Azotobacter salinestris: one gene and its partner. The protein of the gene in region 2 interacts with the protein of the main gene of each other region in a pairwise test. Links are inferred from orthologs where the notes say so. Each region holds a gene or a part of one and is shown on either strand. Other genes may lie near its edges.

Evidence for each region.
Region 1: the proteins of cysM (region 2) and accC interact in binary tests that used the Escherichia coli proteins (3 or more experiments, as listed by UniProt). The link is inferred for Azotobacter salinestris from one-to-one orthologs.

The regions. Positions count from the first base shown.
Region 1 is NZ_CP045302.1:3,474,646-3,478,425, reverse strand. What follows is about bases 1-2,967. They hold accC (acetyl-CoA carboxylase biotin carboxylase subunit), read left to right. Parts: upstream 1-792; coding sequence 793-2,142; downstream 2,143-2,967. Other genes in these bases: prmA (50S ribosomal protein L11 methyltransferase), read left to right, coding at 2,369-2,967; accB (acetyl-CoA carboxylase biotin carboxyl carrier protein), read left to right, coding at 311-775; aroQ (type II 3-dehydroquinate dehydratase), read left to right, coding at 1-288. Outside these bases: more of prmA, read left to right, coding at 2,968-3,247; GCU53_RS16235 (DUF3426 domain-containing protein), read left to right, coding at 3,324-3,780. UniProt on the Escherichia coli protein: This protein is a component of the acetyl coenzyme A carboxylase complex; first, biotin carboxylase catalyzes the carboxylation of the carrier protein and then the transcarboxylase transfers the carboxyl group to form malonyl-CoA.
Region 2 is NZ_CP045302.1:4,167,208-4,171,415, reverse strand. The notes cover bases 281-3,253. They hold cysM (cysteine synthase CysM), read right to left. Parts: upstream 2,231-3,253; coding sequence 1,331-2,230; downstream 281-1,330. Other genes in these bases: GCU53_RS19515 (response regulator), read left to right, coding at 2,551-3,253; rlmD (23S rRNA (uracil(1939)-C(5))-methyltransferase RlmD), read right to left, coding at 281-1,298. Also shown: more of rlmD, read right to left, coding at 1-280; more of GCU53_RS19515, read left to right, coding at 3,254-4,208. UniProt on the Escherichia coli protein: Two cysteine synthase enzymes are found. Both catalyze the same reaction. Cysteine synthase B can also use thiosulfate in place of sulfide to give cysteine thiosulfonate as a product.

The DNA of each region.
Region 1 (3,780 bases), 690 kb from region 2 along the record:
GCCGAGCATGTGCTGATCGAGCGCATCCATGCCGCCCGTCAGGAAGGCGTGGACCACATCATCTTCAATCCGGCGGCTTTCACCCATACAAGTGTCGCCCTACGTGACGCGCTGCTGGCGGTGAGCATCCCATTCACCGAAGTGCACTTGTCCAACGTGCACAAACGCGAGCCCTTCCGCCATCACTCCTACTTTTCCGACATCGCCGTAGGGGTGATCTGCGGTCTGGGCGCCAGCGGCTACCGGCTGGCCCTGGAAGCCGCCCTCGAACAACTTGAACGTCCCTGATTCGCAACCGGAGTTATTTCGAATGGATATCCGCAAAGTCAAGAAACTGATCGAACTGCTGGAAGAGTCCGGTATCGACGAGCTGGAGATTCGCGAAGGCGAAGAATCGGTTCGCATCAGCCGCCACTCCAAAAACGCTCCCCAGACGATCTATGCCGCCGCACCGGCAATGGCCGCCATGCCTGCGCCGGCCATCGCCGCCCCGGCTGCCGCACCGGCCGAAGCCGCTGCACCGGCCGCGCCCAAGCTGAGCGGCCATGTGGTCCGCTCGCCGATGGTCGGCACCTTCTACCGCTCGCCGTCGCCGAGCGCTCCCTCCTTCGTCCAGGTCGGCCAGAGCGTGAAGAAGGGCGATATCCTGTGCATTGTCGAAGCCATGAAGATGATGAACCACATCGAGGCTGAAGTCGGCGGCGTCATCGAAGCCATCCTGGTGGAAAACGGCCAGCCGGTGGAGTATGACCAGCCGCTGTTCACCATCGTCTGAACCGCGGAGATCCTGCGATGTTGGAAAAAGTCCTGATCGCCAACCGTGGCGAGATCGCCCTGCGCATCCTGCGCGCCTGCAAGGAGCTGGGCATCAAGACGGTGGCTGTGTACTCGACGGCGGACCGCGAACTGATGCACCTGGGCCTCGCCGACGAGAGCGTGTGCATCGGCCCGGCCCCGGCGGCCAAATCCTATCTGCACATCCCGGCCATCATCGCCGCCGCCGAAGTTACCGGCGCGACCGGGATCCACCCGGGCTACGGCTTTCTCGCCGAGAATGCCGACTTCGCCGAGCAGGTGGAGAAATCCGGCTTCGCCTTCATCGGCCCGACCGCCGAGGTGATCCGCCTGATGGGCGACAAGGTCTCGGCCAAGGACGCCATGAAGCGGGCCGGCGTGCCCACCGTGCCCGGCTCCGACGGTCCGCTGCCGGAAGATGAGGAAACCGCCCTGGCGATCGCCCGCGAGGTCGGCTATCCGGTGATCATCAAGGCCGCCGGCGGCGGTGGCGGACGTGGCATGCGCGTAGTGCGCAGGGAAGAGGACCTGATCAAGTCGGCGCGACTGACCCGCACCGAGGCCGAGGCGGCCTTCGGCAACGGCATGGTCTACCTCGAGAAGTTCCTGGAGAACCCCCGCCATGTGGAAGTGCAGGTGTTGTCCGACGGCAAGGGCAACGCCATCCACCTGGGCGACCGCGACTGCTCGCTGCAGCGCCGCCACCAGAAGGTCCTGGAAGAGGCTCCCGCGCCGGGCATCGATCCGCAGGCCCGCGCCGAAGTGCTGGACCGCTGCGTGCGCGCCTGCATCGAGATCGGCTACCGCGGCGCCGGCACCTTCGAGTTCCTCTACGAGGACGGCCGCTTCTACTTCATCGAGATGAACACCCGCGTGCAGGTGGAGCACCCGGTCACCGAGATGGTCACCGGCGTCGACATCGTCAAGGAGATGCTGCTCATCGCCGGCGGCGAGCCGCTGTCGATCCGCCAGGAGGACGTGGTGATCCGCGGCCATGCGCTGGAGTGCCGGATCAACGCCGAAGACCCGGCGACCTTCATGCCCAGCCCGGGCAAGGTCAATCACTTCCACGCCCCGGGCGGCAACGGCATCCGCGTCGACTCGCACCTCTACAGCGGCTATGCGGTACCGCCGAACTACGACTCGCTGATCGGCAAGCTGATTGCCTACGGCAAGGATCGCGACGAGGCCATGGCGCGCATGCGCAACGCCCTGGACGAGATCGTCGTCGACGGCATCAAGACCAACGTGCCCCTGCACCGCGAGCTCACCCGCGATCCCGGCTTCTGCCAGGGCGGCGTGAACATCCACTACCTGGAAAAGAAACTGGGTCTGGACAAGCACTGAGCCACGCGCCAGCGCCGCATGACAGGGTCGCCTTCGGGCGACCCCTGTCGTTTCCGCTGCATCGATTATTATCGCAGGGCGGAAAACTCGCGCAGGGATCTTCCACCTCTTCCGGTGGGAAAGGCCTGCGGCCGTTTCCTTCCCTACCAGAGGCGCATGCTGGCAGAGCCTCCGCCCCTCCAGTAAGCTTGCGCGCCTTTCCGCCCATTCCCGAAGAGGCCTCCCCATGTCCTGGCTGCAAATCCGTCTCGCCATCACCCCCGACCAGGCCGGCGCACTGGAGGATCAGCTGCTCGAGCTGGGCGCGGTCTCGGTGACCTTCATGGACGCCGAGGACCAGCCGATCTTCGAGCCGGATCTCGGCACCACCCCGCTCTGGTCGCACACCCACCTGCTGGCGCTGTTCGAGGCCGATACCGACGCAGACGCCCTGCTCGCCCATCTGCGCCTGCTGCGCGGCGGCGAGCTGCCCGAGCACCAGATCGAGCGCATCGAGGATCAGGACTGGGAGCGCAGCTGGATGGACAACTTCCAGCCGATGCGCTTCGGCCGCCGCCTGTGGATCGTGCCGAGCTGGCACCAGGCGCCGGAGCCCGAAGCGGTCAATCTGCTGCTCGACCCGGGCCTGGCCTTCGGCACCGGCACCCACCCGACCACCGCGCTGTGCCTGGAATGGCTGGACGACCAGGATCTCGCCGGCTGCAGCGTGCTGGACTTCGGCTGCGGCTCGGGCATCCTCGCCATCGCCGCGCTGCTGCTCGGCGCCGAGCGGGCAGTCGGCACCGACATCGATCCGCAGGCGCTGGAGGCCTCGCGCGACAACGCCACGCGCAACGGCATCGATCCGGCACGCTTTCCACTCTATCTGCCGGCCGACCTGCCGCAGCAGCCGGCCGACGTGGTGGTGGCCAACCTCCTCGCCGGTCCGCTGGTGCAGTTGGCGCCGACCATCACCTCGCAGATCAAGCCGGGCGGCCGCCTGGCGCTGTCCGGCATCCTCGCCGAGCAGGCCGAGGAGGTGCGCGCGGCCTACCAGGGCGCCTTCGCCCTCGATCCCAGCGCGGAGAAGGACGGCTGGGTACGCATCAGCGGCGTGCGTCGCTGACGCCCTGCCCCCGGGCCTACGGCTGCGCTAGACTAGCGCCCCGTTCAGTCCAGACCGCCGACTGCCGGCTCGCCGCATGACAGATACCTTCGCCACCCAGTGCCCGCACTGCCAGACCCGCTTCCGCATCAACCGCGCGCAGCTCGATGCCGCCCGCGGTGCGGTGCGCTGCGGCTCCTGCCTGCAGGTATTCAACGCCGCCAAGCACCTGATCGAGCGACCGGCCCCGCCCCAGGCCACGATCGCCGCGGCACCGGCCGCCGCGCCTCCGGCAGCGCCGCCGGCCGACGATCATCCGCCGGCGCCCCCCTCCCACTGGGACTACGACGAACTCGACCTGGGCGATCTGGACCTGGACACCCTTGACCTGGACGAGGAGCTGGCCAAGCTGGAAAGCCAGGAGCGCCAGCTGATGGCGCGCCTGCAGAGCGCCGACGCGCCGCCCCCGACACCACGCCCCGCCGCCTGCCCCCGTCCGGGACCCGTCGAACCGCAGCTGCCGCCCGCCAGCCGTCTGCTCGTCACGCCGAGCG
Region 2 (4,208 bases):
TCGAGAATGCCGGCACGCCGCAGCCGGTAGCCCTGCCCGGCCAGTTCCGCCGCGTCCCGCGCCAGGGTCGCCGGATTGCAGGAAACATATAGCACCCGCTCGGCACCCAGGCTGCCCAGCTGCCGCACGGCTTCCAGCGCGCCATCGCGGGGCGGGTCGAGCAGTACCGCAGCGAAGCCGGCGGCAGCCCAGGACGCCCCTGCCAGCGGCTTCGACAGATCCGCCTGGCAGAAGTGCAGGTTGGCCAGGCCATTGCGGACAGCGTTTTCCCTGCCCCGCTCGACCATCGCCGCCACCCCCTCCACCGCCACCACCTCGCGCGAGCGCTGCGCCAGCGGCAGGGCGAAGTTGCCCAGACCGCTGAACAGGTCGAGCACCCGCTCTTCCGACCGTGGTGACAGCCACTCGAGGGCCTGGGCGACCATCGCCTCGTTCACCGCGGCGTTGACCTGCACGAAGTCGCCGGGCCGGTACTGCAGCTCCAGTCCCCACGGCTCCAGACGGTAGCCCAGCGGGGCCTCCGGCAGGTCCGCCTGCGGGTCGCCCTTGCCCTGCAGCCAGAGCTGGGCGGCGTGCTCCCGGCAGAAGACGCGCAGGCGCTGCAGGTCGTCATCCGCAAGGGGCGCAGTATGGCGCACCAGAATGGCGCTTGTATTGCCATGGAACAACTCGACATGGCCCAGCGCCTGGGGCCGCGCCAGACCGTGCAACAGCGCGGGCAGAGCGCGCAGGACGGCTTGCAATGGCCGTACCAGTACCGGGCAGTCGTCGATGGCGACGATCGCCTGGCTGGCCGTGGCGCGAAAGCCCACCTCCAGCCGGCCGGCGGCGGCCTCCCAGCGCACCGCGATGCGCGCCCGGCGGCGGTAGCCGAACTCCGGGCCGACCAGCGGCGGCGCCCACTCCTCCGGCGCGAGCTCGGCGAAGCGCGCCAGCTGCTCGGCGAGGGTGCGCTGCTTCAGAGCCAGCTGCTCGGCATGGGGCAATGCCTGCAGGGTGCAGCCGCCGCAGCGGCCGGCATGCGCGCAGGGCGCGTCGCGGCGCAGCGGGCTGGCGCCCAGGATGCGCTCGGCACGGGCGTCGACGATGCGGTTGCGCGCGCCGAGCACGCGGGCCTCGACCTGCTCGCCGGCCAGGGCGCCGGAGACGAACCAGGTGCGCCCGTCGACGAAGGCGATGCCGCGCCCGTCGTGAGCCAGGCGCTCGATGGTCAGGACCTGCTTCCTGCCCACCTGCAGGGGCGCCGAGCGGGCGCCGCCGCTGGGCTGGAAGCGCAGGCCGGTAGTGCGTCTAGCCACGGTGGTGGCCCTCGCGTGCTGTGGAAGTCGGCTCAAGGCTGGTCATAGACACCCGTGGACAGGTAGCGGTCGCCGCGGTCGCAGATGATCGCCACCAGCACCGCATTCTCCACCTCGCGCGACAGGCGCAGCATGGCCGCCACCGCCCCGCCCGAGGACACGCCGCAGAAGATGCCCTCCTCGCGGGCCAGGCGGCGCATGCAGTCTTCGGCTTCGCTCTGGGCCATGTCGATCACCCGATCGACGCGGGACGCATCGAAGATCCTCGGCAGGTATTCCTGCGGCCAGCGGCGGATGCCGGGAATCGCCGAGCCCTCCTGGGGCTGCAGGCCGACGATCTGGATCGCCGGGTTCTGTTCCTTGAGGTAGCGCGAGGCGCCCATGATGGTGCCGGTGGTGCCCATGGAGCTGATGAAGTGAGTGATGCTGCCCCGGGTCTGGCGCCAGATCTCCGGACCGGTGCCCTCGTAGTGCGCCTGCGGGTTGTCCTGGTTGCCGAACTGGTCGAGCACCTTGCCGCGCCCCTCGCCCTGCATCTTCAGCGCCAGGTCGCGGGCGCCCTCCATGCCCTCGGCCTTGCTCACCAGCACCAGCTCGGCGCCGTAGGCGGTCATCGCCGCCTTGCGCTCGGCGCTCATGTTGTCGGGCATGATCAGGATCATCCGGTAGCCCTTGATCGCCGCCGCCATGGCCAGGGCGATGCCGGTATTGCCGGAGGTGGCCTCGATCAGGGTGTCGCCGGGATGGATGTCGCCACGCAGTTCGGCGCGGGTGATCATCGACAGCGCCGGGCGGTCCTTCACCGAACCGGCCGGATTGTTGCCCTCCAGCTTGACCAGCAGGGTGTTCGAGGTTTCGCCCGGCAGGCGCTGCAGGCGCACCAGCGGAGTATTGCCGATGCACTCGGCGATGGTGGGGAAATGCACTGTCATGGAAACGCTCGGTATCCTGAATCAGAAATGGGCTGCTCGGTCCGGACGGCATCCCTGCCGCCATGCTGCATGGGCGCCGCTCGCCATGCTCCTTCATGGCCTGCCGCGACACCCGGCCTGGCAACAGGCTTCGCTCGTCCATGGGAGCGGAGTCGAAGCCATCCAGGCCACAGGGGGGTGCCTATGATAGCCGGCAAAGCGCTGCAGACCATCATCCGGAACGGGTACACGCTTATTCCGAATGGCTATGAGAGCGCTTCTGTTGCCCCGTCGGGCTCTATGGCTACACTGCCTTCCCAAATCCCTTACGGAGAATCGGGGTGTTTCACGACTTCAGCATCAAGACCCGCATCGTCATGCTCACCCTGCTGCCCAGCAGCCTGCTGGCACTGGTTCTGGGCAGCTATTTCACCTGGCAGCAGCTGAGCGAGATGCACAGCAATCTGGTGGGGCGTGGCCAGCTGATCGTCCAGCAGCTGGCGCCGCTGGCCGCGCCCTCCCTGGCGCAGGACTACCACAATCGCCTGCAGCGCATCGCCAACCGGGTGCTCGACCAGCCGGACATCCGTGCGGTGAGCTTTCTCGACAGCAAGCTGGATACCATCGTGCATGCCGGGCCGAGCCTCAGCGGCCCGCTGCCACCCCAGGATCCGACCCAGCTGACCCTGGTCCGCGACAACGACGCGACCCACCTGCTGATGCCGGTGCTCGGCTACCACCAGAATCTGGCCAGCGGCAGCAGCAGCCAGGACGACCGCCTGCTCGGCTGGATCGTCCTGGAAATATCGCACCACAACGCCCTGTTGCAGGGCTATCGCAACCTGCTCGCCAGCCTGCTGCTGATCCTCGGCGTGCTGCTGGTCAGCGCCGTCCTCGCCCTGCGCGTGGGGCGCTCGATCAGCGATCCGCTGCGGCACATCCAGCAGGGCGTGTCGCAACTGCGCGACGGCCATCTGGAAACCCGCCTGCCACCCCTGCGCAGCCATGAGCTGGACGACCTGGCCGCCGGCATCAACCGCATGGCCGAGGTCATGCAGCACGCCCAGGAAGAGATGCAGAACAGCATCGACCAGGCCACCGAGGACGTCCGCCAGAACCTGGAAACCATCGAGATCCAGAACATCGAGCTGGACATGGCGCGCCGCGAGGCGCTGGAGGCGAGCCGGATCAAGTCCGAGTTCCTCGCCAACATGAGCCACGAGATCCGCACCCCGCTGAACGGCATCATCGGCTTCACCAACCTGCTGCAGAAATGCGAGCTGTCGCCCCGCCAGCACGACTACCTGAACACCATCCAGAAGTCCGCCGACAGCCTGCTCGACATCATCAACGAGATCCTCGACTTCTCGAAGATCGAGGCCGGCAAGCTGGTCCTCGAGCACAACCCCTTCAACCTGCGCGAACTCATCCAGGACACCCTCACCATCCTCGCCCCGGCGGCCCACGCCAAGCACCTCGAACTGGTCAGCCTGATCTACCGCGACACGCCCCTGGCGCTGAACGGCGACCCCCAAAGGCTCCGCCAGGTCCTCACCAACCTGATCAGCAACGCCATCAAGTTCACCAACGAAGGCACCATCGCCGTGCGCGCCATGGTCGAGGACGTCGGCGAGGAATTCGCCCAGTTGCGGATCAGCGTGCACGATACCGGCATCGGCCTGTCCCAGGAGGACCTGAACGCGCTGTTCCAGGCCTTCAGCCAGGCCGACAACTCGCTGACCCGCCAGGCTGGCGGCACCGGCCTCGGCCTGGTCATCTCCAAGCGCCTGATCGAGCAGATGGGCGGCGAAATCGGCGTCAACAGCGTGCCGGGCGAGGGCTCCGAGTTCTGGATCCGCCTGTCCCTACCGCTCGACGACCACAGCGAGGACGAGCCGCCGACCGTCCTGCATGGCCATCGGGTGGCCCTGCTCGAACAGCACGAGCTGGCCCGCCAGTCGATCCAGCACCAGCTGGAGGACTGCGGCCTGGAGGTGCA